DNA from 4 places in the Cumulibacter manganitolerans genome. Region 4 is predicted to be linked to each of the others. Evidence: riboswitches for the same ligand, from Rfam matches in the RefSeq annotation. Region 4 holds a riboswitch; each other region holds the start of a gene.
The links. A riboswitch is a leader RNA that binds a small molecule or an ion and turns the genes downstream of it on or off. The one in region 4 is predicted to bind S-adenosylmethionine.

Region 1 (7,283 bases), on a different contig from region 4:
TTCCTGCAGATCACCCTCGCCGCCGCCGAGAAGATCAGCTGGGCCGGCGGCTTCACCCTCCAGCCGTAGTTCCTCCCGTGTGGGGCGGCGGTAGCCGCCCCACACGCATGTCCAGACCCCGTACCGCTGCCGCACGCTCGGCATCGCTCACCCGAAAGGCTTCACTCCCCTATGCGTACCCTGCTCCGCCCGGCCACCGGCCGCCCTGCCCTCACCGACATCGCACTGCTGATCACCCGGGTCGCGCTCGGCGTCATCCTGGTCGCCCACGGATGGCAGAAGTACCACGAGTGGACGATCGCCGGGACGGCCGGTGCGTTCGAGGGGATGGGCATCCCGGCCCCGACGGCCGCGGCCGTGTTCGCCACCATCGTCGAGATGGTGGGCGGGACGCTGCTGATCCTCGGGCTGCTGACCCCGGTGGTCGCCGTCCTCAACGGCCTCAACCTGCTCGGCGCGCTGGTGCTGGTGCACATCTCCAACGGCGTCTTCGTGGGCGAGAACGGATTCGAGCTCGTCCTCGCGCTGATCGCAGGACTGCTGGTGCTCGCGATCCACGGCGGCGGCAAGTACGGCCTGGACGCGCTGATCGTCCGCAAGAAGGCTGCGCTCGCCTAGCCGTACTCACCCCTCGCCATTCTGCGGGGCAGCCAGGAACGCTCGGGGCCTCCGATCGTCACTGGCTGCCCCGCAGAACCGTCGGCGCGGCGCCGGCTCAGACCGAGGCGGCCATCCCGTCGGTCGCCCGGTCGGCGCCGCCGTCCCAGCGGCCGTCATCACCGATGCGGATGGCATGCACCCAGGCGAACTTGAACGCCTGCGGGTACCGGCGGGTCGGGTAGCCGAGGGCCTGCAGGTCGCGCTCGGTGGACCGCAGGACGCGGTTGGTCAGCTCGATCGTCTCCGACAGGGCGGCCACCCGCGGGGCGTCGATCGCCTCCTGGGCGCTCATCCCGAAGTCGATCACGTTCAGGATCACCTGCAGGTTGCCGACCGTGATGTAGGTGGCGCCTGGGGCCCCGAGCACCAGCACCGGGCGATCGTCGCGGAAGACGATCGTCGGCGACAACGCCGAGAAGCGCGCCTTGCCGGGCGCGAGCGATCCCGCCCGACCCGGCCGCGGGTCGAACACCGACATCGCGCCGTTGTACATGAACCCCAGCCCCGGCGTGATCACTCCCGACGGCTGGCCCAGCGTGTGGGTCATCGTCACGCAGGTGCCGTGCTCGTCGACGGCAGCGACCTGGGTGGTGTGCTTGTGCTCGCCGCCGCCGGAGTTGAAGCGCGGCACCTCCGCCTTGACGCCGTCCCTGATCTGCTGGGCCTTGCCGGCGGCGTACTCCTTCGACGTGAGCTCCTCGACCGGTACCTCGACGAACCGCGGGTCGCCCACCTTGGCATCCTTGTCCGCGGTGGCGATCTTCATCGCCTCCGCGAGGATCCGGATGTACTCCGGGCTGTTGTGGCCGAGCGACGCCAGATCGAAGTTCTCCAGGATGTTCAGCATCTCGATCAGCTGGATGCCGCCGCCGGGAGGGTTGTTGGTGGCGATGCGGTGCCCCCGGTACGTCCCCCACAGCGGTGCGTTGTCCTCCGGGGCGCACGTCGCGAGGTCGTCGGGACCGAGCAGTCCTCCGTTCGCCCGCATGTCCTCCACGATCCGCTCGGCGATCGCGCCGCGGTAGAAGTCGTCGGTGCCGTGCTCGCGGATCCGCCGCAGCGTCGCCGCCATGTCCGGGTTGCGCAGCACGTCGCCGACGTCGAGGGTGGCGCCGTCGCCTTTCCCGTAGATCGCCCGCGCCGCGGGGTTCTTGGTGACGAGCCCGATGTTCGGGTCGCGACCGGCCCCGGCGGGCTCGTTCCAGAACTCCCACATGTGGGGTCGTACGGCGAATCCGTTCTCGCAGTAGGCGATGGCCGGATCGAGAAGCTCGGTCAGCTGCCGGGTGCCGAACCGCTGCAGGGCGACCTCGAGGGCCGCGAGCGTGCGCGGGGTGCTGATGGCGCCGTACCCCTTCTCGTTGACGCGGCCCTTCAGGATGAAGCCCCACCCGTCCTCGGCCTCCCGCTCGATGAGGTGCTCCCACATGTCGGGGCGCACCGCCAGCGGGGAGCGGCCGTGGAAGTCGAGCGTCGTGTGCACACCGGCCTGCGGCTGGTACACGTGGAAGGTCCCGAATCCTGCTATACCGCACATCTGGGGATCGACCGCGGTCTGCGTCAGTGCCGTGGCTACCGCCGCGTCGACCGCGTTGCCTCCTGCGGCGAGGACGTCGAGGCCCGCTTCCACCGCCTCCGGCTGCGGTGCGCTGATCATGCCGTGCGTCATCGTGGGATTCCTTCCGTTCGCGCGTCGATCGCCAGCGTGTCAGACGACTCCCGCGTCGTACAGCGCCTGGACGTCGTCGGGTGACATGCCGAGCAGCTTCATGAGCACCTCGGCGGTGTCCTCTCCGTAGTTGGGACCGTTGCGGCGCACCGGCCCGCCCACGTGCGGCGGCGTCTCGCTCATCTGCACCGGCAGCTGCTTGACCGGCCACGTCCCGTTCTCGGTCTGCGGCAGGTCGACCAGCCATTGCCGGTGCTGCAGCTGCGGGTCGTGCTCCACCCGGTCCTCGGCGTTCTGCGCGACGCCGGCCGGGACGCCCGCGTGCTGCAACGCGTACATCAGCTCGTAGCGGTCCCAGCCCGACGTGGCCTCCTCGAGGAGCGCATCGAGCTCGTCCTGCCGTTGCAGGCGCCGCGGCAGCGTTGCGAACCGCTCGTCACTCACCCACTCCGGACGCCCGAGGACGGCGGCGGTCGCCGCCCATTGGTGGTCCGTGAAGCAGGAGATCGCCACCCACCGGTCGACGCCGGCGGCCCGGTAGATGCCGTGCGGCGCGGCCAGCTTGTCCGGTGAACGGTTGCCGCGGCGGGTGAACCGCCGGCCGTTGACTGTGTAGTCCAGGAACGCGGTGCCGGCCAGGTACATGCCGGTCTCGACCTGTGACGCGTCGATGTGGCAGCCCTCGCCGGTGCGGGCGCGCCGGTGCAGCCCGGCGAGGATCGCGGTCGCGGCGTTGTACGCGCCGAACCAGTCCAGGTAGCTGTATCCGATCCCGGCCGGTGGCCACGGATCGGGCAGGCCGGACATCTCGGTGAGCCCGGAGAACGCCTGCGCGGTCGGCCCGAACGCCTTCGCGCGCCCATAGGTCCCGCGATCGCCGAGCCCCGACTGCTGCACGTAGACGATGTCCGGCTTGAGCTCCTTGAGCCGCTCGTAGCCCAGGCCCATCCGCTGCATGGTGCCCGGCGAGTAGCCCTCGATCACGACGTCCGCCTTGCTGATCAGCTGCTCGAGGATCGCGCGGCCGCGCGGGTCCTTCAGGTTCAGCGAGATGGCGGACTTGCCGCTGTTGATCTCCATGAAGTTCGCGGACTTGTTGACGGTGTCCAGCGGCGGCGGCACCATCGGCAAGCTCGCGGCATCGCGCTCGGCGCGCCCACCGGTCGGGTACACCACCTCGGTGAACCGCATGCCGTCGAGCCGCGACTCGTGCTCGACCTTGATCACCTCGGCACCCATCGCGGCCAGGAACTTGCCGGCGCCCGCCGACGCGAGCATCCAGCTGAGGTCGACGACCCGCAGCCCAGCCAGCGCGAACGGCTTGCCGTGCATCGAGTGCTCGGCCGCTTCCTCGCGGGCGGTCGGCTGCGGGCCGGCCCGGCGAACCGACCACGCCTCGAGGACGGCGCCGTTGTGCTCGCCGACCATCGGCGCGCGGGGTCCGGTCACCCAGTCGGCCTGGTCGCACACCCATCGCGGGCCGATGTCGACGAACGACTCCCCCAGCTCGGGATACTCGACCGCGGCGAAGGTGCCGCGGATCCTCCAGTGCTCGTCCGACAGGTTCTCCTCCGGGCTGCGCACGGGCGCCCACGAGAGCCCGCGGTCGAGCATCTCGCGCCAGAAGCCCTTGTCGTAGGTGAAGCGGCGTACGAGACGGTCCATCGCGGCGGTGAGGTACTCCCGCCGCTGGAGCCGGTAGTCGGCGTCCTGCCACTCGGCGCCGTCGAGCTCGCCCTGCATGCCGTACTGGCGCAACGCGGCGAGGTCGCCCTCCCAGCTCGACGGGAAGTTGCGGACGTAGGTCGCGTACGGCAGCAGATAGCGGCCGTCCTTGGTCTGGCTGAGAGCCTTCGGAGTGGGCACCGGGGAGCTGTGCCGGCCGGTCTGACGGTGGTGCGGCCGGCGCAGGGCCAGCCAGTTGGGCAGGTCGATCTCGGTGTTCACGGCGTTGGCCTGATGGACCGAGCAGGACAGGTACTGGCCGCGGCCGGTGCGCTCGCGGTGCAGGAGCGCGCCGAGCAGCGCGATCACGCCCTGCTCGCCGGCCACGTGGTAGGCGTGCCACATCTGCGGCGCGATCGGCGGCGTGTCGTAATGCCCGTCGGGCTCGGGGTCGTACCCGGAGTTCATCGCCATCCCGCCAAGAGCCAGATGCACCAGATCGCTGCCGAGGAACCCGGCCCAGGGGCCGTCCTCGCCGAACGGGGTGATGCGCAGGTACACGAGCCCTGGGTTCGCCCGCGACAGCGCGTCGTGGCCCAGCTCGCGGTCGGCGAGGTAGCTGCCCGGACGCGCATCGATCACGACGTCCGCATGCTCGGCGAGGCGGGCGAACGCCTGCCGACCCGCCGGCGTGTCGAGATCGACGCTGACCGAGCGCTTGGCGACGTTGTAGTGCCAGAAGTAGAGGCTGCGCTCGGGGTGCGGCTCGTCGCGGTAGAAGGGGCCGTACCGGCGGGTGTGCTCACCGCCGAGCGGCTCGATCTTCACGACGTCGGCCCCGAGGCCGGCCAGCAGCTTGCCGGCGTACTCGCCCGCCTCGTCGGCGAGCTCGAGGACCCGCAGGCCGCCCAGATAGGTGTCCGTCGCCGGCCGCGCCTCGCTCATCTGCCTGCCTCTCCCGATCTCGTCCCTGCCCCGAGCCGACTACGCCCCGGGGAAGATGTCAACGTCATCCCACGGACGTGATGCCGCCCACAAGGGTTGGCGATCCGCGAATCGTCGTTTACTGTTCAACGAGGTCACGAGAGTCGCCGTCAAGCCCTGGCTCGGCGACCAGCAACCCCCGTCTCGCGGAGGGGTGCTCCAGGTGAGGACCGGGCCGGATCGCACGAGCGATCGGCAAGCGCGAGATCGCCGATGCGGAAGGAGAAGCCAGTCATGGACGCCACGTCTGGTATCCACGCCGCACACTCCCGGCCGCTGGCCGGTCACGAAGCCGCGTGGCGGCTGTACGTCGACCTGGCACTCGTCGCCAGCATGCGCTGTCCGCGCTAAGAGCGCGTTCCAGCCCGACGTTCGCTTCACACATCACCTGAGGGACACCTCCGTCCCGTCGCAGCCGCGGCACCGATTCCGCTTGCGCGCTCGACACGCCTTCCTTCTGCGGCGGTGATGTGCCCTTTCACCACGAGGTGCCTCCACCATGTCCACCAACCCCCCAACTCTTTCGCGCCCTTCCGAGAACATCGGGCTATCCGTCGCCCTCGACGGCGCTGGCTGGCATCCGGCCGCCTGGCGCGAGCCGGCGGCACGGCCCGCGGACCTGTTCAGCACCGCCTACTGGGCCGACCTCGCGGCCGAGGCGGAGCGCGGTCTGCTCGACTTCGTCACCATCGAGGACTCGCTCGGTCTGCAGTCCGATCACTTCGGCGGCCCACCCGACTCCCGAACCGACCAGGTTCGCGGCCGTCTCGACGCCGCCCTGATCGCCGCCGCACTCGGGCCGGTCACGTCCTCGATCGGCCTGGTGCCGACGGTCACGACCACCCACACGGAACCCTTCCACGTCTCGAAGTCACTCGCCACGCTGGATTTCGTCAGCCACGGCCGTGCCGGCTGGCGCGTCCAAGTCTCCAGCAAAGCACACGAAGCTGAGCATTTCGGACGGCGCCAGATCCCCGCTATAGGTCGGAACTGGGAGTCTGACGATGCGTCCCGTCGCGTGGTGCGCGAGCTGTTCGACGAGGCGGCCGACGTGATCGAGGCGGTTCGCCGGCTGTGGGACAGCTGGGAGGACGACGCGGAGATCCGCGACATCGCCACCGGCCGCTTCATCGACCGCGGCAAGCTGCACTACATCGACTTCGAAGGGCCGGCCTTCAGCGTCAAGGGGCCGTCGATCACCCCTCGACCGCCACAAGGCCAGCCGGTCGTCACCGCGCTCGCCCACGCCCAGATCCCCTACGAGCTGGCGGCCCGCGGCGCCGACCTCGTGTTCGTCACGCCCCAGACCGTCGACGAGGTGCCCGGGATCATCGAGCAGGTCCGGTCGGCCGAGGCGTCCGTCGCGCGCACGGGCACACCGCTGCTGATCAACGCCGATCTGCTCGTGGTGCTGGACCACACCGAGCAGGCGGCACGCGACCGCCGCCACCGTCTCGACGACCTGGCCGGCTCGGCGCTGCAGTCCGACGCCGCGATCATCGCCACCACGCCCGAGCGGCTGGCCGGCCTGCTGATCGAGTGGGCCGACGCCGGCCTAGACGGCTTCCGCCTACGCCCGGCCGCGCTGCCCACCGACCTCGTCGCGATCACCCGCGGCGTCGTCCCGCACCTGCAACGAGCCGGCGCCTTCCGCAGCGGCTACTCCACCACGTCCCTCCGCGAGCATCTCGGGCTACCCGTAGCCGTCAACCGCTACGCCGCAATCGCCTAACGGAAAGAAAAGTAGACATGAGCAACCAAACGACTCGTAAGCAGATCATCCTCGGCGCGCATTTCCCCGGCGTCAACAACACCACCGTCTGGCGTAACCCGGCTTCGGGCAGCCAGATCGACTTCGCCTCCTTCAGGCACTTCGCGCAGACAGCCGAACGCGGCAAGCTCGACTTCCTGTTCCTCGCGGAGGGGCTCCGGCTGCGTGAGCAGCGCGGCCTGATCCATGACCTCGACGTCGTTGGTCGGCCCGACACGTTCGCCGTGCTGGCGGCGCTGTCGTCGGTTACCACGCAGCTCGGGCTCGCCGGCACCATCAACGCCACCTTCAACGAGCCGTACGAGGTTGCCCGCCAGTTCGCCACGCTGGACCAGCTTTCCGGCGGCCGGGCCGCCTGGAACGTCGTCACGAGCTCGGATGCCTTCACCGGCGAGAACTTCCGGCGCGGCGGCTTCCTGCCGCACGCGCAGCGCTATACCCGCGCACGGGAGCACGTCCAGACCGCCCGGGAGCTGTGGGACTCCTGGCGCAGTGACGCGATCGTCGCCGACAAGGAGGCCGGGCAGTTCCTCG
Region 2 (7,283 bases), on a different contig from region 4:
GTGGCCCGGCAGGCCGCGGACCTGGTGCTCGCCGACGACGAGCTCGCCACGGTGGTGGCCGCGGTGGAGGAGGGCCGCCGGGTCTACCACAACATCCGCAGCTTCCTGGTCTTCGGGCTCTCCGGGGGCCTGGCGGAGATCCTGGTGATGCTCGCCGGCCCGTTCGTGGGTCTGCTGACCCCGCTGCTGGCGACGCAGATCCTGTGGGTCAACCTGCTCACCCACGGGCTGACCGGCGTCGCGATGGGCGCCGAGCCCGCGGAGCCGGACGTGTTGCGCCGGCCACCGCGCCCGCTCGGGCAGAGCGTGCTGGCCGGCGGTCTGTGGCGGCGCGCGACCGCCATGGGGCTGCTGATCGCCGCGCTGTGCCTCGGGCTCGGGATCTGGGGGCAGGCGACCGGCCGCCCGTGGCAGAGCATGCTGTTCCTGGCCCTCACCTGCCTGCAGCTGGGCACCGCCCTGGGGTTGCGGCCCCGCCCGTTCAGCTCGCTGAACCCGTGGCTGCCGCTGGCGGTGGCCGGCTCGCTGGCGCTGGCGCTCGCCGGCGTCTACGCGCCCGCGCTGCAGGACCTGCTGCGCACCGTGCCGCTGCGTCCTGCCGACGCCCTGCTGGCGGCGGGGCTCGGGCTGCTCGCCTGGCCCGCCGTCCGCCTGCTCGGCGCCGCGACGAAGTGGCGGGGGTCACAATAATGTAACGAGTGCTCAGTCAATCGCCCGAGGCCGCGCTCAGTCGACATACTCCGATCAGGATTTCGACGACCGCCCGGCGGTTCGCGCCGGCCTCGCCACGAAGGAGCACCAATGAAGAGGTCCCTGCGGATGACGTCCGGCATGCTCGCCGTCGGCCTGCTGCTCGCCGGGTGCGGCGACGCGCCCAACAAGTCGAAGGCGGCGGACGACAGCAAGTACCCGAGCAACATCAAGCTCGCGAAGGACTTCGACGCGAACGGGCACTTCTCCTGGGCGTACACCGCGTTCGCGTCCAGCTGGGATCCGACCAAGAGCGTCACCGGCGGCGACATCAGCTTCTTCGAGCCGGTCTACGACCGGCTGCTGCAGGAGGACGACGAGGGCAAGATCGTCTCGATGCTCGCGGAGGAGTTCACGCCGTCCGCCGACAACAAGACGCTGACGCTGAAGCTGAAGAAGGGCCTGTCGTTCTCCGACGGCACGCCGTTCAACGCCGAGGCGGTCAAGTTCAACCTCGACCGCTCCCGCGCGGCGACCAGCCGGATCTCCGGCGAGGTCTACCAGATCCAGTCCATCGACGTGGTCGACGAGTACACCGTCAACCTCAACCTCTCCGGCGGCCTGGGCTCGCTGGTCAGCGGTCTCGCCGGCCGCGCCGGCATGATGGTCTCGCCGGCCGCCGCGCAGGCCGGGCAGCTGGAGTCCAAGCCGGTCGGCGTGGGCCCGTACACCGCCACCGCGATCGACCCCGGCAACAAGGTCGAGTACGCCAAGACCCCGAACTACTGGGATCCCGACGCCCAGCACGTCGCCACCCGCACGTACTACTACATGCCCGACGACCAGACGCGCTTCAACGCGCTGCAGTCCGGCGAGGTCGACGGCGCGGCCATCAACGCCGACATGCTGGACACGGTGTCCGCGGCCCACAAGAACGTCGTCACCGAGCCCAGCACGATCTATATCTACTTCATGGTCAACGCGGGCGTGAAGCCGTTCGACGACCCCGAGGTGCGCAAGGCGCTCAACATGGCGATCGACCGCAAGGCGATCTCCCAGGGTCTGTACGACGGGTACTGCGTGCCGCAGATCCAGCCGTTCCCCAAGAGCAGCCCCGGCTACAGCAAGAAGATCGGCGACGGGCTCGACATCTTCCCCTATGACCCGAAGGCCGCCAAGAAGATCCTCGAGAGCAAGGGCGTCACCAAGCTCGACGTGACGACCGCCGCCCCGAACGTCACGATCTACACCAAGTTCGCGGAGGTGCTGCAGAACCAGCTCGCCCAGGTCGGCATCAACCTCCAGATCCACTCGCTGCCGCCGGTGCCGCAGGTCCAGGAGTTCGCCATCGACAAGGTCACCCCCACGTTCTCGTCGGTCTACACCGGCATCAACGACCCCGATGCGATCATGAGCCGCTACCTCGCGCCCAAGGCACTGTTCAACCCCGGCGGCGCGCAGTACCCGGAGCTCGTCCAGTACGGCGCCGAGGGCGCCGCGCCGCTCGACCCGGCCAAGCGGGCCCCGGCGTACGAGAAGTTCATGGACGCGTGGGTGAAGAGCCCTCCGCACATGATCCCGGTCTGCATGACCTACCTCGCGGCCGGCTTCCAGGACGGCGTGTCCGGCGTCCGCCAGATGCCCAGCGGACGCACCAACCTGCGCGAGGTCGCGGTGCCGAAGAAGAAGTAGCCGCCTTGCCCCAGGTCCTAGGATCGAAGGCATGCTGAGCTTTCCGACCACCCGCAGCGACCACGCAGTACCCGACGCGCGGCGGGCGGAGATCCTGGCCGCCCCCGGCTTCGGCGTGCACTTCACCGATCACATGGCCGCGGCGACCTGGACGCCCGACGGCGGCTGGCGGGACGACGCGGTGCGCGCGCTGGAACCGTTCGTGCTGCACCCCGCCGCCGCCGTGCTGCACTATGCGCAGGAGATCTTCGAGGGCCTGAAGGCCTACCGCCGCGACGACGGATCGATCTGGCTGTTCCGGCCGGAGATGAACGCGGCGCGCTTCCAGCGCTCGGCGGCCCGCCTGTGCCTGCCGGCCATGGAGGCCGACGACTTCCTGCGGGCGGTCGAGGAGCTGGTGCGGGCGGACGCCGCCTGGGTGCCCACCGTGCACACCGAGGAGTCGCTCTACCTGCGCCCGTACATGGTGGCCGTCGAGCCGTTCCTCGGCGTCCGGCCGGCCCACGAGATCGCCTTCCGGGTGATCGCCTCACCGGCCGAGGCGTACTTCAAGAAGCAGGCCGGCGACGCGCCCGGCGTGCGGCTGTGGATCAGCGCGCAGTACACGCGGGCGGCGCGCGGCGGTACCGGCGCGGCGAAGTGCGGCGGCAACTACGCCGCGAGCCTGGCCGCCCAGGTGGAGGCCGCCGAGCACGGCTGCGACCAGGTGCTTTACCTCGATCCGGACGGCTCCTCACTGGAGGAGTCCGGGACGATGAACATCTGCCTGGTGACCGCGGACGGCGAGCTGATCACTCCGGGGCTGGGCACGATCCTCGAGGGGGTCACCCGCGACAGCGTGCTCGCGCTCGCCGCCGAGCACGGCCTGACGCCGATCGAGCGCACCGTCGGGCTGCGCGAGCTGATCGACGGCGCCCGCTCCGGGGCGATCACCGAGGTCTTCGCGTGCGGCACCGCGGCGGTCATCACGCCGATCGTGCACTTCGCCAGCGACACCGACTCGGCGGACATCGCCGGCGGGCAGGTCGGCGAGAAGACGATGGCGATGCGCCAGCACCTGCTCGACATCCAGCTCGGGCGCGCCGCCGACCCGCACGGCTGGTGCCGCCAGGTCTGCTAGCTCGGGGTGGCAGGTTGCGCCGGCGGCCCGTCGGCGGCAGGGTTGGCCGCATGACCGACCTCGTTCAGCTGACGGCCACCGAGCTTTCCGCGGCATACGCCTCGGGTGAGCTCTCGCCCGTGGAGGCGACCCGAGCCGTGCTCGAGCGCGCGCACGCCGTCGACGACCACATCAACGCGTTCACCACGCTCCTCGACGACGCCGCTCTCGAGCAGGCCGGTCGCGCCGAGCAGCGCTGGCGCGCCGGTGCCCCCTTGAGCCGCATCGACGGCGTCCCGACGTCCATCAAGGACAACGTGCCGATGGCCGCGCTGCCGTGCCGCAAGGGATCGGCCACCACCGACGCCGGGCCGGCCCCGGAGAACGGTCCGGCCGTCGACCGTCTACTGGAGGCGGGAGCGGTGCTGTTCGGCCGGACGACGCTGCCGGACAACGCGTGCAAGGGCGTCACCGACAGCCCGCTGACCGGCGTCACCCGCAACCCGTGGAACCTCGAGCGCACGCCGGGCGGCTCGAGCGGGGGCGCGGCCGCCGCGCTCGCCGCCTGGGCGGGGCCGCTCGCGCTCGGCTCGGACGGCGCCGGCTCGATCCGCATCCCGTGCGCGTTCTCCGGCCTGGCCGGCATCAAGCAGACCTACGGGCGCGTTGCGGCGTTGCCGGGCAGTCCGTTCGAGGGCATGTCGCACCAGGGCCCGATGGCCCGCTGCGTCGCGGACGTCGGCCTGCTGCTGACCGCGATCGCGCACCCCGACCCGCGCGACGGCACCAGCTGGCCCGGGCCGCCGGTGTACGACCCCACGGCCGACGTCGACGGGCTCGCGGGCGTGCGCATCGCCTTCACGCCGGACTTCGGCCTGCCGGTGCCGATCGAGCCGGGGGTCGCCCGCAGCGTCGCCGCCGCCGCCGACGTGCTGCGCTCGCTCGGCGCGGACGTCGTCGAGGACTGCCCGGACCTCTCCGGGGTCGCGGGCGCGCTGTCCGTGCTGTGGCACGGCGGCCTCGCGAAGGTCTACCAGTCGGTGCCGGAGGACCGTCGCGGCCTCTTCGACCCGGCGCTGGTCGAGATGGCCCGGCGGGGGGAGACGCTGTCCGCCGCGCAGCTGGTGGCGGCGTCCACCTTCAAGGCAGAGCTCGGATCGGCGATGGGCCGCTTCCACCAGGGCTACGACCTGCTCGTGGGCCCCACCCTGCCGCTGGTCGCCTTCGAGGCCGGGGTCCTCGCGCCGCCGGCGTACGCCGCCGAGGACTGGATGTCCTGGAGCCCTTACGTCGCGGCGTTCAACATGACCCAGCAGCCCGCGGCCTCGATCCCCTGCGGACTCAGCGACGGGCTGCCGGTCGGTCTGCAGATCGTCGGCCGGCGCAACGACGACGCCCTCGTGCTGCGCGCGGCGGCGGCCTTCGAGCGCGCCGCCGGCGGGTTCGCCGAGCTGTCGGAGAATGGGACGCGGCTCGCCGTCTGAGGCGGCCCGGAAGGATCGCATGAAACGCACGGAGCAGGTGTACCTCCGGCCCAGCCGGTACAGCGAGTGGACGTGCTGTTCCACGTCGCGCAGTCCGAGTTCGGCAGCGCCAGGGGGTGTGCCGCGACTTCGCGCACCTCGTCATCGCCCTGCTGCGGGGGATGTCGGTCCCCGCACGGCTGGCCGCGGTCTACGCGCCGGGGCTGGACCCGATGGACTTCCATGCCGTCGCCGAGGCGTTCGTCGACGGCCAGTGGTGGCTGCCCGTCGAGGACCGCACCGCCCTGATCCCGCTGCTCTGACCCGGACCGCCGAAGGGCCCGCACCGAGACTCGGTGCGGGCCCTTCGGGCAGATCAGAGGGTGATGCGGGTCAGCCGACGATGCGGACCTGGTCGGCCTGCGGGCCCTTGTCGCTCTGGGTGACCTCGAACTCGACGCGCTGGCCCTCGTCGAGGGCGCGGTAGCCGTCCATGACGATCGCCGAGTGGTGGACGAAGACGTCCTGGCCGCCGTCGACAGCGATGAAGCCGAAGCCCTTTTCGGCGTTGAACCACTTCACGGTTCCCTGTGCCACGTGCACTCCTGATGTGATGCTGGGTTCAGGCCCCACGGTTGCCGGGCCCGGGTCTTGCTCCCCGCACACACACTGCAGGTGCTGAACGACGACCGGCGCTCACGTTACCGGGAGCGCGCTGGCCGGTGCGATTGACAACGGGTAACAAAACCACAACGTCATCGGGACCTTCCGGCGAACGACGCCCCGGCTGCCGGGCCCCGATCCGGTGTCGTATAAATTTGAACCAGGTCACGAGATCCAGCGACAAGCCCCGGCTGGCTGGACGGCAACCCTCCACCTGCGGTGGGGTGCTCCGGGTGAGGACCGGGCAGGCGATCAGGTCCGATCGCCTGCAAGCGCGGGTTCTTTCGGCATCGAAGGACCCCTGACCTCCACGGGAGAGAACTGTCATGAGCACCGCCCCTGAGAACTGGTCGTTCGAGACCAAGCAGATCCACGCCGGCCAGACCGCCGACGAGGTGACCGGCTCGCGCGCGCTGCCGATCTACCAGACGACGTCGTTCGTGTTCAAGGACGCCGAGCAGGCCGCGGCCCGCTTCGCCCTCAGCGACCTCGGCCCCATCTACACCCGCATCACCAACCCCACCCAGGAGGCGGTCGAGGGACGGATCGCCGCCCTGGAGGGCGGCGTGGGCGCGCTGCTGCTCGCCTCCGGGCAGTCGGCGGAGACGCTGGCGATCATCAACGTCGCCGAGGCCGGCGACCACGTCGTCGCCTCGCCGTCGCTGTACGGCGGCACCTACAACCTGCTCAAGCACACGCTGCGCAAGCTCGGCATCGAGACGACCTTCGTCACCGACCCGACCGATCCGCAGTCCTGGAAGGACGCCGTCCGCGACAACACCAAGCTGTTCTTCGGCGAGACCATCGCCAACCCGTCCGGCCAGATCCTCGACATCGAGGCGATCGCCGCCGTCGCGCACGACGCCGGCGTCCCGCTCATCGTCGACAACACGATCGCCACGCCGTACGTACTCAACCCGCTCTCGCACGGCGCCGACGTCGTCATCCACTCCGCGACGAAGTACCTCGGTGGCCATGGGACGTCGATCGCCGGCGTGATCGTAGACGGCGGCAGCTTCGACTTCGCGCAGCACCCGGAGCGCTTCCCGAACTACAACCAGCCCGACCCGTCGTACAACGGGCTGACCTACGCCAAGGACCTCGGCGTCGGCTCGGCGTTCGGGGCGAACCTGTCGTTCATCCTCAAGGCCCGCGTGCAGCTGCTGCGCGACCTGGGGCCGGCGATCTCGCCGTTCAACGCGTTCCTCGTCTCGCAGGGCATCGAGACCCTCAGCCTGCGGATGGACCGGCACCTGGAGAACACCCGCAAGGTCGCGGAGTTCCTGCAGGGGCACCCGCAGGTCGAGAAGGTCATCTGGTCCTCGCTCGAGGGCTCGCCGTACTACGACCTCGCGCAGAAGTACACGCCCAAGGGCGCCGGCGCGGTGCTGTCCTTCGAGATCGCCGGCGGCAAGGAGGCGGGCGCGAGGTTCGTCGACGCGCTGACGCTGCACAGCCACGTCGCCAACATCGGCGACGTGCGCTCGCTGGTCATCCACCCGGCCACCACGACGCACAGCCAGCTCTCCGGTGACGACCTCACCGCGGCCGGTGTCACGCCCGGCCTCGTGCGGCTGGCCGTCGGCATCGAGGGCATCGAGGACATCCTCGCCGACCTCGAGACCGGCTTCGAGGCCGCCAGGTAGCCACCGTCCCGCACGTCCCGCGACCGCCGC
Region 3 (7,283 bases), on a different contig from region 4:
GACGCTGATGGGCCGCGACTCCGACGACCCGCTCGCCCTCGGCGAGGTGGGGCACTGTGGCGTCGCGATCGACTCGGCGGCCGACATGGACATCCTGTTCGACGGCATCGCGCTGCAGGACGTCACGACGTCCATGACGATCTCCGGACCGGCCGTGCCGATCTTCTGCATGTACATCGTGGCGGCCGAGCGCCAGGGCGCCGACATCCACAAGCTCAACGGCACGTTGCAGACCGACATCTACAAGGAGTACATCGCGCAGAAGGAGTGGCTGTTCGCCCCCGAGCCGCACCTGCGCCTGATCGGCGACCTCATGGAGTACACCTCCAAGGACATCCCGGCGTACAAGCCGCTGTCGGTCTCGGGCTACCACATCCGCGAGGCGGGCTCGACCGCCGCACAGGAGCTCGCGTACACCCTCGCCGACGGCTTCGCCTACGTCGAGCTCGGCCGCTCGCGCGGCCTCGACGTCGACGTGTTCGCGCCGGGCCTGTCGTTCTTCTTCGACGCGCACGTCGACTTCTTCGAGGAGATCGCCAAGTTCCGCGCCGCCCGCCGCATCTGGGCGCGCTGGCTGCGCGACACCTACGGGGCGAAGACCGAGAAGGCCCAGCAGCTGCGCTTCCACACGCAGACCGCCGGTGTCTCGCTCACCGCGCAGCAGCCGGACAACAACATCGTCCGCACCGCGGTCGAGGCGATGGCGGCAGTGCTCGGCGGCACCAACTCGCTGCACACCAACGCCCTCGACGAGGTGCTGGCGCTCCCGTCGGAGCGCGCGGCCGCGATCGCGCTGCGCACCCAGCAGGTCATCATGGAGGAGACCGGCGTGCTGAACGTCGCCGACCCGCTCGGCGGCTCGTGGTACGTCGAGGCGCTGACCGACAAGATCGAGGCGGAGGCGGAGAAGATCTTCGCCGAGATCATCCGGATCGGCGGAGGCGAGGAGGCCAACCACGAGATCGGGCCGGTCACCTCCGGTCTGCTGCGCGGCATCGAAGAGGGCTACTTCATGTCCGAGATCGCCGACGCCGCGTTCATCTACCAGGCGTCGCTGGAGAAGGGCGACAAGAAGGTCGTGGGCGTCAACACCCTCACCCAGACCGACGAGGAGGAGCTCGAGATCCTGCGGATCAGCCACGAGGTCGAGCTCGAGCAGCGTCGGGTGCTGGCCGAGCGCAAGGAGGGGCGCGACGAGGGACGGGTCCGCGCGGCCCTCGACGAGATGCTCGCGGCCGCGCGTGGCTCGCAGAACATGATCCCCTCGATGCTGGAGGCGTGCCGCGCCGAGGCCACGCTCGGCGAGATCTGCGACGCGCTGCGCGACGAGTGGGGCGTGTACCGGGAGCCGGCACGGTTCTAGCCGTCGTCCAGCGGCGGTCGCCGGAATCTGCGCAGCGGGCTTCGCAGGTGAAAGCGGGGAAGCTTCCCCGCTTTCACCCACGAAGCCCGCTTTCGCTGTGTGGGGGAAGGGCCGGCTACTCCTGCGGCGGCCGGTTCACGGCGATGCCGGTGCCGTCGGCGACGGAGGTGATGGCGGTCTGCGGCACCCGCAGCGCGGTGAATCCCCCGGACTCGATCCGCACGTTGATCCAGGTGCCGCCGAGGTCGACGGCGTGCAGGCCCTCGTGGACCCGCGCCGGGGCGCCGGCGGTGACGGCGAGCTCGCGGTCGTGCCACACCTCGACGGTCGGCTGCTCGGCGAGGTAGGTCAGCGTCAGCCGCCCGGTACGCCGGTCGTAGCCGTCCACCACCGCGTCCCGCCAGCCCCACCAGGTCTCCCCGAGCTGGCGGCCGTGGATGAAGTGCATCCGGTAGCCGGGTGCGTAGACGTGCTGGTCCATGGTGACCTCCTTCGTGCGCGGACGCGGAGTGTCCCGTCCGTCGTTCCGCTCGCGAGGGATCGCGGGCGGCCGGTCTGTCTCCGGAGCACCCGCGACGGGCGGGTTGCTGCCTGGCCAGCCGGAACTTTCCGCCAGGGCTCTGGACCTACGCCGAGCGTACGACGCCCGGGCGACAAGTTTTCGGTGCGCGCCCGTGGGCGGGTTCGGACGGACCGACCTGGGACGACGCGCACGGCGGTAACTAGGCTGGGGTGATGACCACCGTGCTGTCCCACGACACCTACCTCGCGGCGCTCGAGCGCTCGGCGGCGCGGCTCACCGAGTGCGCGCGCCGAGTCGGTCCGGACGCCGACGTCCCGTCGTGCCCGGGCTGGCGGGTCGGCGACCTGCTCGCGCACCTCGGCGGCGTGCACTCCTGGACCCGCGGCATCATCGCCGGCAACGGGCCCCGGACGCCGCGCGACGAGCCGTCGGGCGAGCTCACCCAGTGGTACGCCGACCAGGCCGGGGCGCTGGTCGAGGCGCTGCGCGCGGCCGACCCTGCCGCGCCGTCCTGGTCCTTCGGCAGCGACCGATCGGTCGGCTTCTGGATCAGGCGGCAGCCGCACGAGGTCGAGATGCACCGCGTCGACGTCGAGCTCGCCGGCGGCAACGCCGTCGCCTACGACGTCGAGCTCGCGGCGGACGGCGTCAGCGAGGTCCTCGACGTGATGGTCCCGAGGCGGCACGCCGACCAGCCCGCCGCGGTGGGTGCGCCCATCCGCCTGGTCGCCGCCGATACCGGCGACTGGTGGCTGCTGCTGCCGAGCGAGCGCACCGGTGTGGTCGACTACCGGCACGGCACCGGCGGCTCCGCGCCGCAGGAGGCGGCGGTGACCGCCACCGCGTCGGCGTCCGACCTCGTCACCGGCCTGTGGCGGCGCACGCCCTCCGACCGCTGGCAGATCGACGGCGACCGCGCCGTCCTCGACGCCCTGCTCGCCTCGGGTCTCACCCCCTGACCCAGCAGTCCGACCACGAAAGGACCCCCAAGTGACCAGGCCCCGCCCCCGTCCCCAGGCCCAGCAGGCCGCGCTGTCCGCGGCCCTGTCCGGAGCCGTCGACCTCAGCGGCCTCAAGGCGCGTGCCGACGCGGCGCGCTCGCAGGCCGGCCAGTCGGCGCTGCAGGCCGATGCCACGGAGCAGCCGCCCGCCTCGGGCGCCCAGCCGCCGTCGTCCGGCGCGCCCGACGCCGCTCCCGCCGGCGGCCAGGGCGGCCAGTACGTCGTCGAGGTGACCGAGGCCAACCTGCAGCAGCTCATCGAGCAGTCCATGCAGGTCCCCGTCGTGCTGGAGTTCTGGCTCGCGAACGCCGACCAGAGCCAGCAGTACGGCGACCTGCTCGTGCGGCTGGCAGACGAGGGCGAGGGCACCTGGCTGCTCGGGCGCGTCGAGGCCGAGTCCCAGATGCGGGTCGCCCAGGCGATGCGCCTGCAGGGCGTGCCGGCGGTCCGGGCGATCTTCCAGGGCCAGATGGTCGCCGAGTTCGACGGCCTGCAGCCCGAGGCCAACCTGCGGCAGTTCCTCGCCGAGCTGGTGCGGGCCGCCGGCGGGACGCTGCCCGAGGGCGCCGGTCCGCAGGAGGATCCGCGGGTGGAGCAGGCCGAGGCGGCGGTCGCGGACGGCGACCTCGATGGCGCCGAGGCGCTGTACCGCTCGCTGCTGGCCGACCAGCCGGCCCACCCGCTGGCCAAGGACGCGCTGACCCAGATCCAGCTGATGAAGCGGCTGGAGACCGAGGGGGAGTCCGACGTCGACCAGGTGATCGCCCAGGCGGACGCCGCACCGGCCGACCTCGACCTGGCGCTCAAGGCAGCCGATCTGCAGGTCGCCTCCGGTGACTACCAGCAGGCCTTCGACCGGCTGCTGCACATCGTCCGCGGGACGGACGCCGACGCCAAGGATCGGGCCCGCGAGCGGCTGATCGAGCTGTTCGCGATCGTCGGCAACGCCGAGCCGGCCGTCGCCACCGCGCGCCGCAACCTGGCCTCCGCGCTCTTCTAGGCTCTGGCGGTGGGTTGTACCCCGCTATCGGCCAGATAGCGGGGCAGAACCCACCGCGAGAGGACCGAGGCGGCTAGCCGAGGCAGGACTTCGCGGCGCCCTCGGGGTCGTCGCGTCCGGCCAGCACCGCTTCACGGAAGGTGTTGATCCGGTCGAAGGAATCGATGCCGTAGGTCTGCACGAACGCGTCGTCCTCGCCGATCGCGATCAGCAGCATGACCGCTTCGTCGAGGTCGCCGGCCGACAGCTTCAGGTCGCCGCTGGTTGGCGAGGGCTTGTTGGACACGGTCGCCTCGAAGGCGCCGCCGGCGAACGCGCCGACCAGGCACAGCCGCTGCTCGAACGGCTTCTTGCCGTCGATCTTCGTGCCGCTCTCGTCCTGGATCGCGGCCGCGTATCCCAGGCCGACCGCCGCCATCGCCGCGAAGTCGCCGAACTTGTCGTACGACTGCTGCAGGAGCTTCGTCTCGGCGTAGTGCACGGTCGTGTCGGCGGGGCAGTAGAAGACCTGCTCGTCGCTGGGCTTGCCGTCGCACTTGGCCGAGCTGCCGCTGAAGCCGGACGCCGGGACGTCCTGCCAGTCGGTGCCGACCACGGCCTGCCCGAACGCGTTCATCGCCGGCGGGATGGTCTGCAGCGTCTCGTCGTACGGGAGGTTGCCCTCGTTGGCCTTGTCGGTGCTGGTGTACGCGATCTCGGTGTACTGGCGATCCTTGCCGAACGAGGTGTAGCAGTGCTTGCCGCCCTCGTTGAAGCCCTCCTGGAAGGCGCCGACCCGGTCGAACGCCGAGCCGTGCGCCATCTGGTCGTCGGCCGAGGCTCCGGGCTCGTCACGCAGCATGAGGTACCCGCCGAGCACGGTGTCCAGATCGGCGTCGGTGGCCTTGAAGTGCGCGGTGCCGTCGACGGCCGCGTGCGTGAAGACACCGGCGTAGCAGTCCGCCTGCCCCTCCCAGGCGATCGACTTGTCCGACTGCACGCCCACGCGGTCCTGGATCGCGTGCCCGAACTCGTGCGCGAACACCAGCGGCACGATGAACTCGCCGAACTCCTTGACCAGCTCGGTCAGGAACTTGCGGTCGTACGCGATCGCGTCCTCGGTGGGGCAGTAGAAGGCGTTGTTGGCCGCGTACTGCTTCTCGTTGTCGGCGAAGCACGGGATCGGCTCGCTCTGGTCCGGCTCGTACGCGTGCACCCCGCCCTCCAGCTTGGGCATGCTCTTGCCGAACGTCTTCTTGAACTGCTCGTCCCAGTACGTCATCACGTCGTCGAGGGAGTTGGCGACGAGCTGGTCGATCTTGCTGCCGTTGCCGTTCTCGATCGGCAGGTCGGACGGCGCCGCGTTCTTCTTGACGCCGCCGGCGTCCGGGGACGCCTGGCCGATCACGGTGCGCGTGCAGGCGCTTCCCGCGACGACGACGGCGAGCAGGAGGGCGAGGGCGGCTACGGCGCGTCGCAACGGCGTGGGGCTCACGAGAGGTACCTCGGTGGGGTGGGCGGCAGTGCTGACAACTGTATTCGCCGACGCGGCGGCCGGCCCGCAGGATCCCGCGAGGTCACGATTCGAGCCGGAACCACACGGCGCCCAGCGGCGGCACCGACAGGCTCGCGGACGCCGGCAGGCCGTGCCACGGCTCGTCGGAGGCGTCGACGGAGCCGAGGTTGCCCAACCCCGAGCCGCCGTACTCGACCGCGTCGGTGTTGAGCACCTCCCGCCACGTGCCGGGGCTCGGCAGGCCGATGCGGTACCCGTGGTGCGGGTGGCCGGCGAAGTTCACCACGCACGCGAGGGCGTCGCCGTCGGCGTCGTAGCGCAGGAAGGACAGCACGTTGTTGCCCGAGTCGTTGGCGTCGATCCAGCCGAAGCCGCCCGGATCGTTGTCCCGCTGCCACAGCGCCGGCAGGTCGCGGTAGCGGGCGTTGAGGTCGCTGACGAGCCGCTGGATGCCGGCGTGCGCCGGATCCTCCAGCAGCCACCAGTCGATGCTGCGGCCCTCCGCCCACTCGGCGTCCTGCCCGATCTCCGAGCCCATGAACAGCAGGTTCTTGCCGGGGTGCGCCCACATGTACGCGAGGAAGGCGCGCACATTCGCCAGCTGCTGCCAGCGGTCACCGGGCATCTTGCGGACCAGGGACCCCTTGCCGTGCACCACCTCGTCGTGGCTGATCGGCAGGATGTAGTTCTCGCTGTACGCGTAGACCATCGAGAAGGTGAGCTCGTTGTGGTGGTATGCGCGGTGCACCGGATCCTTCTCTATGTAGCGCAGCGAGTCGTTCATCCAACCCATGTTCCACTTGAACCCGAACCCGAGGCCGCCGAGGTGCGCCGGTCGCGTCACGCCCGGCCAGGACGTCGACTCCTCGGCGATGGTGATGATGCCCGGGACCCGCTTGTAGATCGTGGCGTTGACCTCCTGCAGGAAGGCGACGGCGTCGAGGTTCTCGCGTCCGCCGTACTCGTTGGGCCGCCACTGGCCCTCCTCGCGCGAGTAGTCGAGGTAGAGCATCGACGCGACGGCGTCGACCCGCAGGCCGTCGACGTGGTACTCCTCGCCCCAGAACAGCGCGTTGGCCACCAGGAAGTTGCGCACCTCGCGACGCCCGAAGTCGAACACGTAGGTGCCCCAGTCCGGGTGCTCGCCGCGCAGCGGGTCGGCGTGCTCGTAGAGCGGGGTGCCGTCGAACCGGGCCAGTGCCCACGCGTCCTTGGGGAAGTGCGCGGGGACCCAGTCGATGATCACGCCGTACCCGGCCTGGTGCAGCCGGTCGATGAGGTACTTCAGGTCGTCCGGCGAGCCGAAGCGGGCGGACGGCGCGTAGTAGGAGCTGACCTGGTAGCCCCAGCTGCCGCCGAAGGGATGCTCGGCGACCGGCATCATCTCGACGTGCGTGAACCCGGTCTGGCCCAGGTAGTCGACCAGCTGGTCGGCGATCTCGCGGTACGACAGGCCCTTGCGCCAGGAGCCGAGGTGCAGCTCGTAGATGCTCATCGGCGCGGCGTGCCACGCGGTCTGCGCGCGGCGTTCCAGCCATGCGGCGTCCGCCCACTCGTGCGTCGAGTGGTGCACCCGTGAGGCCCAGCTGGGCGGGACGTCGGTGGCGAACGCGAACGGGTCGGCCTTCTCGCGGGCCGTGCCGTCCGGCCCGGTGACCAGGAGCTTGTAGTACGCGTCGGGCGCGACGCCGGGGATGAACAGCTCCCAGACGCCGGTGCTGCCGATGGAGCGCAGCGGGTACTGCCGGCCCGACCAGTGGTCGAAGTCGCCCTGCACCGTCACGCCGCGGGCGTTGGGCGCCCAGACCGCGAACGAGACGCCCTCGACGGTGCCGTGCGCGGTGTCGTAGCGCCGGACGTGTGCGCCGAGCACGTCCCACAGCCGCTCGTGCCGGCCCTCG
Region 4 (7,283 bases):
CGACGAGTGGCCGCGGGACATCACCGACCTCATGGGAGCCGCGGCCAGCGCCGGCGCGCAGCAATGCGTGCCGCCGATCGCGCTGTGGGTGCGCGGACCGATGTCGCTGGCCCGCGGCCTGGCGCGGGCCGTGGCGATCGTCGGGGCCCGGGCGGCCACCGGCTACGGCGAGTACGTCGCGGGCGACCTCGCGCTCGGTCTCGCCGAGCGGCAGGTGACCGTCGTGAGCGGCGGCGCCAACGGCATCGACGGCGCGGCGCACCGATCCGCGCTGGGCGGGGGCGGCGGCACGGTGGCCGTGCTCGGCTGCGGCATCGATCGCTTCTACCCGCGCTCCAACGACCTGCTGCTCGCGCAGATCGCCCAGCACGGCGCGCTGGTGAGCGAGTGGCCGCCGGGCGCGGCGGCGATGCGCAACCGGTTCCTGGTGCGCAACCGGCTGATCGCGGCGTTCGGCCTCGGCACGGTGGTCGTCGAGGCGGCCCTGCGCAGCGGCGCACGGTCCACGGCCGGACGAGCCCGCGACCTCGGGCGGGTGGTGATGACGGTGCCCGGTCCCGTCACGTCCGCGACGTCGGCCGGCTGCCTGCAGATGCTGCGCGACGAAGGCGCCGTCCCGGTCGGCAGCACCGCGCACGTGCTCGAGGCGATCGCGCTGCCCGGCATCGACCTCGCACCTGACGAGCGCGGGGCCGACCGGCCCGGCGACGAGCTCGACCAGGGCCTCGGTGCGCTGCTCGACGCGGTCCCGGCCAGGCGGCCGGCACCGGCCGAGGCGATCGCCCGGACCTCGGCGCTCGCCGCCCCCGAGGTGCTCCGCGGGCTCACCGTCCTCGAGCTGATGGGGTACGTGCAGCAGCTCGACGGGCGGTGGCGGCGAGCCCCCGGATAACGTTCCTGCCGCGCCCGGCGGGTCGGGTTGAACGCCCCGCGGCCGGTCCGTCACCGTAGGGGGGTGAGCGACACCGATCTGCCCGACGCGATGGCCGACGTCCTCGATGCCTACCGGCGCGCGCTCACCCTCGAACGCTCGGTGTCCGCGCACACGGTGAAGGCGTACGTATCCGACGTGCGCAGCCTGCTCGAGCACCTGCGCCGCATGTCGGGGGAGTCGGTCGCCGAACTCGACCTCGCAGTGCTGCGGTCGTGGCTCGCGAAGTCGCGGACGATGGGCGCGGCCCGCAGCACGCTCGCACGCCGCGCGGCGAGTGCCCGCTCGTTCACGGCGTACGCCGCCGCGCAGGGCCTGCTGGAGGCCGACCCCGGACCGCAGCTCGCCTCACCGTCGGCGCACCGCGCGCTGCCGGAGGTCCTCAGCCAGCAGCAGGCGGCCGGCCTGGTCGGGTCGGTGGACGGCGACGATCCGCTCGCCCTGCGCGACCGCGCGATGCTCGAGCTGCTGTACGCCGGCGGCATCCGGGTCAGCGAGCTGGTCGGTCTCGACCTCGACGGCCTCGACGACGCGCGCGGGTTGCTGCGCGTGCTCGGCAAGGGCGACAAGGAGCGCAGCGTGCCGATCGGCGTACCGGCACGCCGCGCCCTCGAGGCCTACCTGCGCTCCGGGCGACCCGACCTGGTCGGTCCGCGGACCGGCAGCGCGGTGTTCCTGGGCGTTCGCGGCGGGCGGATCGACCAGCGTGAGGTGCGGCGCGTGGTGCATCGGGCCGCCGGCGCGGTGGAGGGCGCCCCGGACGTCGGCCCGCACGGGCTGCGGCACAGCGCCGCCACCCACCTGCTGGAGGGCGGCGCCGACCTGCGCTCGGTGCAGGAGCTGCTCGGTCACGCGTCGCTGGCGACGACGCAGATCTACACGCACGTCTCGGTCGAGCGGCTGCGCGCGGCGTTCGACCAGGCGCACCCGCGGGCCTGAGCTCAGCCGGCCGCGCCGGCCGCGTCCAGGGCGGCGGTGAGGTCGGCGACCAGGTCGCGCGGGTCCTCGATGCCGATCGACAGCCGCAGCAGCCCGTCGCCGATCCCTGCGACCGTGCGCGCCTCGGCCGACATCGACGCGTGCGTCATGGTCGCCGGATGGGCCACCAGCGACTCGACGCCGCCGAGCGACTCGGCCAGGCTGAACAGCCGCAGCCGCTCCAGCAGCGCGCGCACGGCCGGCGTACCGCCACGCACCTCGAAGGACAGCATCGCCCCGAAGCCGCTCTGCTGCCGGGCCGCGGTGGCGTGCCCCGGGTGGTTCGGCAGGCCCGGGTAGTTGACGCGTGCCACGGCTGGGTGCGCGACCAGGGCCGCGACCACCGCCTCGGCGGCCTCCTGGTGTGCCCGCAGCCGCGGCGCGAGCGTCCGCAGGCCGCGCAGCGTGAGGTAGGCGTCGAACGGGCTGCCGGTGATGCCGATCGTGTTCGACCAGAACGCCATCTGCTCGTGCAGCTCCGGGGTGGCGCTGATGACGGCACCCCCGACGACGTCGCTGTGCCCGTTGAGGTACTTCGTCGTCGAGTGCACCACGACATCACAGCCGAGCGCGAGCGGCTGCTGCAGCAGCGGGGACAGGAACGTGTTGTCCGCGACGACGGTCGCGCCGACGGCGTGCCCGCGCCGCGCGACGTCCTCGATGTCGGTGATCCGCAGCAGCGGGTTGGACGGCGACTCGATCCACACGACGGCTGGGGCCGGCTCGGCCGCCAGCGCCGCGTCGAGCGCGGCCGGGTCGGTGAAGTCGACCAGGTCGACTGTGAACGAGCCCTTCCTGGCCAGGGAGTCCAGCAGTCGCCACGTCCCCCCGTAGCAGTCGTGCGGCGCGATCAGGCGCTGGCCGGGGGACAGCAGCGCGTGCAGCACGACGGTGATGGCGCCCATCCCGGTCGCGGTGACGATGCCGCCGGCGCCGCCCTCGAGATCGCTGATCGCGCAACCGAGCTGGTCGCGGGTCGGGTTGCCGCTGCGCGTGTAGTCGTACTTTCGCGGCTCCCCGAACCCGGCGAAGGTGAAGTTGCTGGACAGGTGCAGCGGGGGCACGACCGCCCCGTGCTGGGTATCGCTCTCGAGGCCGGCGCGAACGGCGTCGGTGATTCGGGAGAACTCGCTCATGGTGTGGCACCTCGTGGTCGAAGGGCACGACGCCATGCGGATCGACCAGGTGCAATCACGGCAGCGCGACGGCTGACGCAACCCCATCTGCCGGTCGGCCTCGCGGCCACCGCAGGACTTGGCACCGTCCCGTGCAGCTCGCGCTGCTCAGGTGGTTGCCCCGGCGTCTTCGGGCCTGTCCCTCGACCGGTCGTGATGGTTGTCCCGAAGAGGGTACGTGATCGCCGGGCGCGGCCCCGCGGCGGGGTGCGCCGACCGCCGCCGCGGCGGCGTCCGCCGACCGTCGTCTCGCGGCGGCCTCGCAGGCTGCTGGGCGGCCGCTACAGCGGCAGCAGCCGCACCTGCCGCGGCCGCAGCAGGCGCAGCGGGTCGAGATACACCTCCCCGCGCCGGGCGCCCCAATGCAGGCACGCGTCTGCCGCGCACTCGGGATGGCCGTCCTGCAGCACGCCGATCTGCTGGCCCTGGGTGACGCCCTGCCCGGCCCGCACGGTCGCGACGACCGGCTCGTACGTCGTCCGCACGCCGCCCGGGTGGTCGATCGACACCACCGGCTTGCCGGCGACCGAGCCGTCGAACGCGACCGTGCCGTCGGCCGCCGCGAAGACCGCGGCGCCGGGGGCGGCCGCGAGATCCACGCCGCGGTGACCGGGCAGCCAAGGCTTCGGCGGCGGGTCGAACCCCCGCATCACCGGGGGCGCCCCATCGAGCGGCCAACGGTACCCGGCGGCGGCGGCCGACGGGTTCGCCGCCAGCAGCTGCGCGGCCGCCACGAGCAGGGCGAGCAGCGTCGTCCGGAACGCGAGCCGATTCATGCCCCCAGCACAGCGTCCCGGCGTCGCGGGCGCGACCCGCAGCGCGGCGGCTGTGGACGACACGCCGCCTGTGGATCGACCGGATACTGTGCGACACGACGGCAGTGATCAGCGAAGGAGCAACGGATGGCATTCGGCGACTACCAGATGGAGATCTACCAGGCCGGCCTCGCCGGGCAGCAGCCCCGGTTCCCGATGGACTACGCCGCGCTCGAGCGCAAGGCCTCCGAGGCGCTTCCCCCGTGGATCCTGTCGTACGTCGCCGGCGGCGCCGGCGACGAGCAGACGCAGCGCGCCAACGTGAGCGCCTTCGACCGCTGGGGCATCATGCCGCGGATGATGCGCGCGGCGACCAAGCGCGACCTCGGCGTCGATCTCGCGGGCGTCCGGCTGCCCACGCCGTTGCTCATGGCGCCGGTCGGCGTGCTGGGCATCTGCACCCAGGACCTGCACGGTGATCTGGCCGCCGCCCGCGCCGCCGCCCGCACCGGGGTCCCGCTGATCGGCTCGACCCTCATGCAGGACCCGCTCGAGGACGTCGCCGCCGCGCTCGGCGACACCCCCGGCTTCTACCAGCTCTACACGCCCAACGACCGGGAGCTCGCCGAGAGCCTGGTCCGCCGGGCCGAACGCGCCGGGTACCGCGGCATCGTCGTCACCGCCGACACGTGGGTGACCGGGTGGCGCCCGCGCGACCTCTCGACGGCGAACTTCCCGCAGCTGCGCGGCTACTGCCTGAGCAACTACTTCACCGACGAGGTGTTCCGCGCGCGCCTCGCGGTCGCTCCGGAGGAGGACCCCGCGGCCGCCGTCGGGCTGTTCGGGCGTGTCTTCGGGCAGTCCCTGTCGTGGGAGGACCTCGCCTGGCTGCGCGAGCTGACCGACCTGCCGCTGATGCTCAAGGGCCTGTGCGACCCGGCGGACGTGCGCCGCGCAGTCGACCTCGGTGTGGACGTCGTCTACTGCTCCAACCACGGAGGGCGCCAGGCCAACGGCGGACTGTCCGCGCTGCAGCTGCTGCCGGACGTCGTCGCGGCCGCGGGCGAGGTCCCCGTGGTGTTCGACTCGGGCGTACGGTCCGGCACGCACGTCGCGAAGGCCATCGCGATGGGCGCGACCGCGGTGGCCATCGGCCGGCCGTACGCGTGGGCGGCGGCGGTCGGCGGCGAGGACGCCATCGTGCACCTGCTGCGCTCGGTGCTCGCCGAGGCCGATCTGCTGATGGCGGTCGACGGCTACAGCTCGCTCGCCGAGCTGCGCGAGGCCGGCGTGCGGGCCGCGACACACTGATCCGGCGGGACGTCGCCGCCCGGCATCCCGTACCATGGTTGACAGCGGTTCGTCCGGCGTCTGCCGGCGGACCGACTTCGCGCGTCCAGACCCGCTCGCGGGTCGACTCCTCAATGGTCCGGTGCATACCGGTCGAGTCGGGGCGCCAGGGGCGTCGCCGACCGGCGGCGCCGACAACCAGTGAGGACCGCATCGGCGTGGTTGGCCGGGCGGTCGGAAGAAGGAGAACGGCAATGGCCGTCGTAACCATGCGCCAGCTGCTCGACAGCGGCGTCCACTTCGGGCACCAGACCCGCCGGTGGAACCCCAAGATGAAGCGCTTCATCCTGACCGAGCGCAACGGCATCTACATCATCGACCTGCAGCAGACCCTGTCGTACATCGACAAGGCCTACGAGTTCGTCAAGGAGACGGTCGCGCACGGCGGCACGATCCTGTTCGTCGGCACCAAGCGCCAGGCGCAGGAGGCGATCGCCAAGGAGGCGACTCGCGTCAACATGCCGTACGTCAACCACCGCTGGCTCGGTGGCATGCTCACCAACTTCACGACGGTCCACAAGCGGCTGCAGCGGCTCAAGGAGCTCGAGCAGATCGCCGAGACCGGCGGCGAGACCGTGATGACCAAGAAGGAGCAGCTCGTCCTCGACCGCGAGCGCGAGAAGCTCTCGCGGACCCTCGGCGGCATCCGTGACATGCAGCGGGTCCCGTCGGCGATCTGGATCGTGGACACGAAGAAGGAGCAGATCGCGGTCGGCGAGGCCAAGAAGCTGAACATCCCGATCGTGGGCATTCTGGACACCAACTGCGACCCGGACGAGATCGACTACCGGATCCCCGGCAACGACGACGCCATCCGCTCGGCCGCACTGCTCACCCGCGTGATCGCCGACGCCTGCGCCGAGGGCCTGCTGGCTCGCGCGTCGCAGACCGGCAAGGGCGAGGGCGACGACAAGCCGAACCGCGACGCGGTCGGCGCCAACGAGCCGCTGGCGGAATGGGAGCGCGAGATCCTCGAGGGCAGCAAGCAGGACCAGGCCGCCGAGGCTCCGGCCGCGGCGACCGCACAGCCGGCCGCTGCCGATCAGGCCGCCGACGCCCCGCAGACCCCCGCCGACGAGGCCAAGTAGCTCCGGCTACCGGCTCAGCACACATCTACTCATCCGTCACCACGGATAGATGGGACAACCATGGCAAACTTTTCTGCCGCTGACGTGAAGAAGCTACGCGAGCTCACCGGCTCGGGCATGCTCGACTGCAAGAAGGCGCTCGCCGAGACCGACGGAGACTTCGACAAGGCCGTCGAGCTCCTGCGCATCAAGGGTGCCAAGGACGTCGGCAAGCGTGCCGCGCGCACCTCGTCCAACGGCCTGGCCACCGTCAAGGACGGCGTCGCGATCGAGCTCCTCTGCGAGACCGACTTCGTCGCCAAGAACGCCGACTTCATCGCGCTCGGTGACAAGATCATCACCGCGCTCGCGGAGGCGAAGGTCGACGGCATCGAGGCCGCTCTGGCGCACGAGATCGACGGCACCACCGTCGAGGCTCTCGTGCAGGAGCTGTCCGCGAAGATCGGCGAGCGCCTGGAGCTGCGCCGCGTCGTCCGCTTCGACGGCCAGACCACCGCATACCTGCACCGCCGCTCGGCGGACCTGCCGCCGCAGGTCGCCGTGCTCGTCGAGTACACCGGTGACGACGAGGAGGCCGCCCGCCAGGCCGGCATGCAGATCGCCGCGATGCGGCCGAAGTACGTCTCGCGCGACGAGGTCCCGCAGAACATCGTCGAGAACGAGCGGCGCGTGGCCGAGGAGACCGCCCGCGGCGAGGGCAAGCCCGAGCAGGCGATCAGCAAGATCGTCGAGGGCAAGGTCAACGCCTACTTCAAGGACTTCACGCTCAACGAGCAGCCGTCGGTGCAGGACTCGAAGAAGAACGTCAAGGCCGTTCTCGACGCGGCCGGCGTCACCGTGACCCGCTTCGCGCGGATCGAGGTCGGCGAAGAGCTCTAGGCTCGGACAGCAAGCGAGTGAAGGGGGCCGTCACTGCCGTGATCCGGTACTGACGGCCCTCTTTCTCTGCCCGGGCATCCCGCACCCAGTCCAGAAGGGGACACCAAAGATGAGCGGTTACAAGCGC

Region 1: linked by a shared signal. The riboswitch ahead of F8A92_RS05360 (LLM class flavin-dependent oxidoreductase) and the one ahead of metB (cystathionine gamma-synthase) in region 4 are both predicted to bind S-adenosylmethionine.
Region 2: linked by a shared signal. The riboswitch ahead of F8A92_RS11005 (bifunctional o-acetylhomoserine/o-acetylserine sulfhydrylase) and the one ahead of metB (cystathionine gamma-synthase) in region 4 are both predicted to bind S-adenosylmethionine.
Region 3: linked by a shared signal. The riboswitch ahead of F8A92_RS02030 (hypothetical protein) and the one ahead of metB (cystathionine gamma-synthase) in region 4 are both predicted to bind S-adenosylmethionine.

The regions. Positions count from the first base shown of each region.
Region 1 is NZ_WBKP01000009.1:45,975-53,257, forward strand. It holds gene F8A92_RS05340 (NADPH-dependent F420 reductase) at 1-69, shown strand, start outside; gene F8A92_RS05345 (DoxX family protein) at 172-618, shown strand; gene ggt (gamma-glutamyltransferase) at 716-2,329, opposite strand; gene F8A92_RS05355 (CaiB/BaiF CoA transferase family protein) at 2,369-4,939, opposite strand; SAM riboswitch class IV at 5,072-5,186, shown strand; gene F8A92_RS05360 (LLM class flavin-dependent oxidoreductase) at 5,478-6,710, shown strand; gene F8A92_RS05365 (NtaA/DmoA family FMN-dependent monooxygenase) at 6,728-7,283, shown strand, end outside.
Region 2 is NZ_WBKP01000027.1:2,844-10,126, forward strand. It holds gene F8A92_RS10975 (cation-translocating P-type ATPase) at 1-690, shown strand, start outside; gene F8A92_RS10980 (ABC transporter substrate-binding protein) at 802-2,382, shown strand; gene F8A92_RS10985 (branched-chain amino acid aminotransferase) at 2,414-3,502, shown strand; gene F8A92_RS10990 (amidase) at 3,553-4,965, shown strand; partial or broken gene F8A92_RS10995 (transglutaminase-like domain-containing protein) at 5,031-5,267, shown strand; gene F8A92_RS11000 (cold-shock protein) at 5,338-5,541, opposite strand; SAM riboswitch class IV at 5,771-5,888, shown strand; gene F8A92_RS11005 (bifunctional o-acetylhomoserine/o-acetylserine sulfhydrylase) at 5,934-7,253, shown strand.
Region 3 is NZ_WBKP01000003.1:114,581-121,863, forward strand. It holds gene F8A92_RS02025 (acyl-CoA mutase large subunit family protein) at 1-1,363, shown strand, start outside; gene F8A92_RS02030 (hypothetical protein) at 1,479-1,844, opposite strand; SAM riboswitch class IV at 1,879-1,990, opposite strand; gene F8A92_RS02035 (maleylpyruvate isomerase family mycothiol-dependent enzyme) at 2,099-2,845, shown strand; gene F8A92_RS02040 (co-chaperone YbbN) at 2,877-3,887, shown strand; gene F8A92_RS02045 (neutral zinc metallopeptidase) at 3,961-5,361, opposite strand; gene glgB (1,4-alpha-glucan branching protein GlgB) at 5,444-7,283, opposite strand, start outside.
Region 4 is NZ_WBKP01000026.1:23,675-30,957, forward strand. It holds gene dprA (DNA-processing protein DprA) at 1-892, shown strand, start outside; gene F8A92_RS10835 (tyrosine recombinase XerC) at 956-1,870, shown strand; gene metB (cystathionine gamma-synthase) at 1,873-3,045, opposite strand; SAM riboswitch class I at 3,126-3,247, opposite strand; gene F8A92_RS10845 (M23 family metallopeptidase) at 3,366-3,860, opposite strand; gene F8A92_RS10850 (alpha-hydroxy-acid oxidizing protein) at 3,987-5,150, shown strand; gene rpsB (30S ribosomal protein S2) at 5,384-6,277, shown strand; gene tsf (translation elongation factor Ts) at 6,338-7,156, shown strand; gene pyrH (UMP kinase) at 7,266-7,283, shown strand, end outside.